DNA from 2 places in the Paenibacillus sp. RC73 genome. Region 2 is predicted to be linked to the other one. Evidence: riboswitches for the same ligand, from Rfam matches in the RefSeq annotation. Region 2 holds a riboswitch; the other holds the start of a gene.
The links. A riboswitch is a leader RNA that binds a small molecule or an ion and turns the genes downstream of it on or off. The one in region 2 is predicted to bind FMN.

Region 1: another riboswitch for FMN. It lies ahead of ABH897_RS11645 (DMT family transporter); the one in region 2 lies ahead of ABH897_RS05815 (riboflavin synthase).

Annotation. Positions count from the first base shown of each region.
Region 1 is NZ_JBIYCV010000004.1:351,195-354,615, reverse strand. Features, by position in the region: gene ABH897_RS11655 (ABC transporter ATP-binding protein) at 1-634, shown strand, start outside; gene ABH897_RS11650 (ABC transporter permease) at 627-1,322, shown strand; FMN riboswitch at 1,445-1,589, shown strand; gene ABH897_RS11645 (DMT family transporter) at 1,760-2,707, shown strand; gene ABH897_RS11640 (methyl-accepting chemotaxis protein) at 2,949-3,421, shown strand, end outside.
Region 2 is NZ_JBIYCV010000002.1:478,623-482,043, reverse strand. Features, by position in the region: gene ribH (6,7-dimethyl-8-ribityllumazine synthase) at 1-83, opposite strand, end outside; gene ribB (3,4-dihydroxy-2-butanone-4-phosphate synthase) at 118-822, opposite strand; gene ABH897_RS05815 (riboflavin synthase) at 851-1,516, opposite strand; FMN riboswitch at 1,849-2,022, opposite strand; gene ABH897_RS05810 (IDEAL domain-containing protein) at 2,091-2,561, opposite strand; gene ABH897_RS05805 (thiamine pyrophosphate-dependent enzyme) at 2,783-3,421, opposite strand, start outside.

The DNA.
Region 1 (3,421 bases), on a different contig from region 2:
TCTCGAACTTCATTGTGAATACATGGGCTATTATAACAAGCAGGCTGTTCGGGATGCACTGGAACTGGTGAACCTGCGAAACGCAGATGACAAGCCGGTAAAGGATTTCTCTCTGGGGATGAAGCAGCGTCTCGGGATCGCCCGGGCGATTGCGACCAAGCCGGAGCTGCTGATTCTGGACGAACCAATTAATGGATTGGACCCGGTGGGGATCAAGGAAATCCGCCAATTGTTCCACATGCTGTGCAAGGAATATGGCATGACGATCCTTGTGTCCAGCCACATTTTAGTGGAAATCGAGCAAATTGCCGATACGGTGGGTGTGATTAATCACGGTCGACTGATTGAGGAAGTGTCGATGGAACAGGTGCGGGAAACCAATACGGAATACATCGAATTTACGACCAATGACTGCAAAAAAGCAGCCTACGTCCTCTCCCATCACCTGAATCTGACGAATATCCGGGTGCTGAATGATCAGAATATACGCATTTACGATACAAGTGTACCGCAGAAACAAATTACGAAAACACTCATTTTAAATGATGTAGAGGTGGATTCCATCCACCAAAAAAACAGTACACTGGAAGACTACTTCGTGCGGCTGTTACATGGAGGTGAACTCCATGCTTAAACTGATGCAACTGGAGCTGAAAAAGTTTCATTTGGCGGGATATATCCGTTCGGCGTTGATCGCCAACGCGTGTATTTTTGGCCTGTTCATCATTATTGCGCTGGACAGCCAAAGTGAAGGAGTGCCCGAATTTACAGGGTACGCTGAGCTTTTGGACCTCCTGGACTATATGGTCAGAGCCACATTTATTATTTTTGCCTCCGTCCTGCTGTGCCGCTTTATTGTGAGCGAATTTAAGTCCAAGTCGATTAACATCTTGTTCATGTACCCGATTGACCGCAAAAAGCTGATGTTCGCCAAACTCTTGGTCGTGTTGCTGTTTACGTTCCTGTCCATTATTTTATCGGAAATCATCATTACGGCAGCCCTTCATCTATTAAATCAGTTCGTCGTTATTGTACCGGATAAGCTTAGCCTCACTATACTGGGACAGCAATCAGTGCGGACACTGATCAATGCGGTTGCAGCAAGCTTTATGGGGCTGGTTCCGCTGTACATGGGGATGCGAAAATACTCGATACCTACCACCATTGTGAGCTCGATCCTGATCGTAGCCTTGCTTTTCTCGAATAATAACGGCGCTACGCTTAGCTCCATTGCACTTGTACAGATCGGCTTTGCCGTGCTGGGAATGCTCGTAGCTTATGCGGCCATCCGCCGCATCGAGTATAACGATATTACCTCGTAATATGTAATTTTGTAAAACGCTTTCAAGAAATATATGAAAAACCTTGCTCGATGTACACATATTTTTCACTGGACTTCATTCTAAAACAGGTATATCCTATAGGAGAAATTAAAAAACGGAATAAGGATCTTCGGGGTAGGGTGTGATTCCCAACCGGCGGTATGGCTCATGGAGCTAAGCCCGCGACTCTGTATCTGGCAACAAGATACGGACTGATTTGGTGAGATGCCAAAGCCGACGGTAAAGTCCGGATGGAAGAAGATCGAAGCATGAACATGCCGTCAAGTGGATGAATGCTGCATTCTTGGTTTTGCAGCAACTTCTTAACTTGCATAAAGCGGCAAGTTTATTTGATCAACCCCCGTCTTGCATGGCCTATCGCCATGGACGGGGGTTTTTATGCCACCGGTCCTGTATTCGCAAGGAGCTAATTGAGTATGAGTCAATCATCAACTGTACTAACATCCAAAGGTTTTGATCGTAGCTCCCACATGAAAAGCGGTTTTTGGCTAGTCGCGATTGGAGCGGCCTTGTGGGGCGCGGACCCGCTGTTTCGCATTATTTTGCTCAAATCATTTACCTCTACACAAATTGTGCTGATGGAGCATGTGCTGCTCTTTATCGCCCTGGCACCAGTGCTGTGGAAGCATCGCGAGGAGCTTAAAGCGGTACGGCTTCGTCAGATTTTGGCTATCTTGTTCGTCTCGTGGGGCGGTTCTGCTCTGGCCAGCGTGATTTTCACGATGGCACTTAGCAACGGTGATCTTAACGCTGTGCTGCTGCTCCAAAAGCTTCAGCCGTTGGTCGCTATTATTCTGGCCCGCGTTATATTGAAGGAAATGCTGCCGCGTAATTTTGGAATATTAATTGTCGTGGCTCTGTTTGGGACGTATCTTCTTACCTTCGGCTGGTCGCTCCCTTTTGGACATGTTAATGATTTCGTCCACGTCGGCAGCCTGCTTGCACTAGGAGCAGCGGTCCTGTGGGGCGGTTCGACAGTGATGGGAAGCTACTTGCTTCGTTCGATGAAATATGAGACGGTGACCTCCCTGCGCTTCATGGTGGCTCTCCCTCTGCTGATCGTTCTCACCTCTGTGGAGCATGCACCCTGGAATATGCCTGCTGGCACATGGGCGGGCGCAGCCGTGATTATCAATCTGTTGTTGCAGGCGCTGCTCCCCGGTCTTCTCAGTCTGTTACTGTATTACAAGGGCCTCAGTACGACCAAGGCGTCTTATGCCACGATGGCAGAACTAAGCTTCCCGATGGTCGGTGTTGTAATTAACTGGATCGCTTTCCAGCAGATCGTTACGGTAGCGCAATTGACTGGCTTTATGCTTATCTGGATTACGCTCTTTATGATTTCTCGTCAGCAAAAAAACTAATAGGTTCAATGTCCATTTTATCCCTCACCCAAGCCAAATCGAGAAGATGCTTTTGCATCTCCGATTTGGCTTTTTATGTATAAGTATTAATATATAACATGATACTTTAGAACTATTTTTAGATAAAAACGTGCAAAACAAGCACCTATTTATCTTTTCCCATAGATTACATCTATAAAATTCATCGGTTTCTGTCGAATAAAACAATGTAGTAATTATCAGACACAGAGGAGTAAGAACTATGACTAATAAAGCAAAACAAACAGTGCCATGGTGGACCAGGTTTCTCAGACAGTTTTATTTAATGAAAACAAGATTAATTGTAGCTTTTTTGGCTGTCTTATTGATTCCCAGCATATTGATTGGGTACTTTTCCTATCAGAGTGCCGAAACACAGCTTCGCCAGCAAATGGGTAGCTCGATTGATTTCAACCTGTTTTTATTTCGCAGCAACATTAATCAATATGTATCACCTTTAATAAAAGATTTAAATGTATTAGCTACTGAGGTTCAATCCAATACCCTGAACTCCAAGGAAGAAGAAATTCAGGCTAAATTTGATGTGATCCTGAAAGCTCATCCCGAGCTGGATGGGGTACTTCTCGGTAATACAAAAGGAGAATATGTCCGTTCACCAAAGAAAGAATCAACGGATTATGATCCCCGTGAAAAAACATGGTATTCAAATGCGATGAAGTTAAACGATGAAACATT
Region 2 (3,421 bases):
GTAATAAACTCATTAAATCTGCCCACTACAATACCATACTTCATACCATCCGATACGAGATTACCTTCCAGAAAACGTGCCATATAAATCAACCTCTCTTTTTTTAAATAATGAGTTTCAAAACTGTACTTTCAATGACAAACGACGACGATAATCAATCAAATCCTGAATACTGATCAGCTTCAAATGATGACGCTTGGCGATCACTGCCAAATCAGGCACCCGAGCCATGGACCCATCTTCCTTTATAATTTCGCAAATGACTCCGGCGGGTTTGGAGCCGCAGAGCCGGGCCAGATCAACAGCCGCCTCGGTATGACCCGCACGCTGCAAAACACCCCCATCGCGGGCGATCAGCGGAAACATGTGACCGGGCTTGCGGAAATCGCTTCCTGTGGCTGCTTCATCGGTCAGCGCACGCACGGTCAATGAACGCTCGGCTGCTGAAATCCCCGTTGTCGTCTCTCTATGATCCACCGACACCGTAAAGGCTGTGCCGTGGAAATCTGTATTCTGCTCCACCATCGGCTGCAATTCCAGTGCCTCTGCTCTTTGCCCTGTAATCGGCACACAGACCAACCCGCGGCCTTCGGTAATCATGAAATTAATGACCTCGGGGGACGCCTTTTCAGCCAGAGCGATAAAATCGCCTTCGTTTTCCCGTTGCTCATCATCCACCACGATCACGACTTTACCGTTCTTTAGTTCCTCCAGCGCTTCTTCAATGGAATCCAGACGAATTTCCATTTCCTGCTCCAACACACCATACTCCACTTCGTCAGCCGCTATATTTGAATGACTCTCTCTACTCCCGCTTTCCATTACGCTTTCCTCCTTATTTCTTGTGGCATCAAGCAAAGCCGTGTTTCGCCAAATAATCCAGACTCATAGGAGCTTTTTCCGGTCCCTCCGTCACCGATGATTCTCCGTAGTTCAAAAGCTGCTCCACATATTTGCCTAAAATGTCGCATTCAATATTGACGGTGTCTCCCTCACGTTTGGCCTGCAAGGCCGTCTCGGATAAAGTATGGGGGATGATAGATACGGCAAAGGTATCTCCCGTCCGCTGGGCAACCGTCAGGCTGATACCGTCGAGTGTAATCGAGCCTTTGAGAAGAATATATTTGTATATTGCCTGATTTGTAGGTGCAACTTCGTATACAACCGCATTCTGGTCTGATGTCACCCGACGAATCGTGCCCGTTCCATCCACATGTCCCTGTACGATATGCCCTCCGAACCTGCCATTCGCCGCCATAGCCCGTTCCAGATTGACCCGGCTACCGGATTTCAATTCTTTCAGATTGCTGCTTCGAAAGGTTTCCGGCATCACATCTACCTTAAAATCCTTAGTACCCACCTGTGTTGCGGTCAGACAAACACCATTCACGGAAACACTGTCTCCTATTTTCAAATCGCCCAATACCACAGAACCCGTAATGCCCAGCACCATCGCTTCTCCGCTTCTGGAAATCTGCTGAATCCGTCCCACTTCCTCGACCAATCCGGTAAACATGCCTTCACTCCTTTCCATCTAAAGTTCAGTTTATCCCTGATTCATCAGGCGTAAGCGCAAAAACCCCCAGTCCGGATCATATCCGTCATGGGGGTGATGAGAGTCGAATTTGCATTATACAAGCGCAGTCCATATACATCTTGAGACCACATGAATGATAAGTTTGCCAATAGAAAGCATGAATGAGCATACAACCAAATACGCTCAGAAGAGCCTCCGAAAAAAAGCTTGAAGAACAAGCAATCTTCCGTATGCTATCTGCAACGAAATAAGCCGTACGTACAATTACGTATGCTAAAAATCGGCACATGTCACGTCATGCACATGCGCTTCGTATCCTTCTCCCATCCAGACTATACTGTCGGTCCCGGAATTGCACCAGGTCCACCTTCTGCTGATCGTTCAGCATCCGGGTCACGGACTAAGCCGCACTGTTCATCGCAAAAGCGATTTACAGACACGTCATCACCGCCGGTGGGGAATTGCACCCCGCCCCGAAGGATCTTGCTCTTATTCAATTGAATTAGCATTAAACTTGTTACGTATATTAGCACCGACTTCTAAAAAAAGCAAGTTATCTAATGGTGGACGCTCCTGCTTTTGTTTTAACATATTGGCTGGAAAGCTCTTCAAACCAGGTTTTATCATTCATGTGAAGCGCCAGATCAATCAGATCGGCCAGTTCTTCGATCCCGAGCTGCGTAGCATGATCGAACGTAATGACCGCTGAAGCGGTTGGTCCACGGCCACCCTCCGCGCATATATCGTAATCCAGCCGTACATCAACATGCCCGTCGATAAACTCACATTTCAGAAAATAAATAATTTCGCACATTAAAATGGGGCGCACCTGCGTCTCCAGCACACAATCCATCACCTTGGCGGAATAATGCTGGTTCGTCAGCGTGAATTTGTGATCCGTCGCTGCCAGCGATGTCCGTCCAAAGTCATCCGTAAATTTCAGTTCCACTGGTGTGATATTCATGACCTTGGGTATTTGCTTCTTTATAATTTCGATTATCTCAACTGTATTCAGCTTAATCATACCTGCACCTCATTGCATCTTAAAATTCAGAGAAAGCACTAATTCAACATGTTTCACGTAGGCCTCCACTCCTATATCGGAAATCATTACCTGATTTTTTATGCTTCATCCCATAAACGACAAAAAAGATTCTTCGCGCAACAAGCGCAAAGAATCTTGATCGAACCGGTACCGTAACATCTTATAACAATGTTCAAAGTGTATTATTCAAAAAAACTGGATTATAGCTCCGAAATTTCATGTTTCTTTTTCAGAATATTCCAGCGGCGTTCAATCTCCTGATCAAAGGTAGCCAGCGTGGCTTCCTCCTTAAGAAGATGTTTTGTTTTGCCCATTAATTTGAGCCATTCCGCGGCTGGAATCCGTTTTCCCTTGTCCTCCGGATTGTACGTAATCGTCGTACTGCCTTGCTCAATCTCATACAGCGGAAAGAAACAAGATTCCACAGCGGCACCCACAATACTGGTACCCAGTCTATCCTCGGATTTCCAGTTCAGCGGACAGGCGCACAGGATTTTACCATAAGCCGTCCCCACGTTATTCGCATACCATTGTGCCTTGGCCGCTTTACGCAGCATATCCTGCGGATGGCTTTCGGCTGCGGTGAAGGCATATGGAATGTTGCAGGCTGCCATAATTTGCACCGTATCCTTGTGGTGGCCCTGTTTCCCTTTTTGCATCTTGCCTACGCCTGACGTGCTCGTCATATGACCGACCGGAGTCGAGTACGATTGCTGCGAGCCTGTATTCATGTACCCCTCGTTATCATATTCCAGCATAATCAGCTTATGGTTGCGCAGAGCAGCCCCGACAGCCGAACCCATGCCAATATCCATCCCGCCGTCACCACTGATCATAAT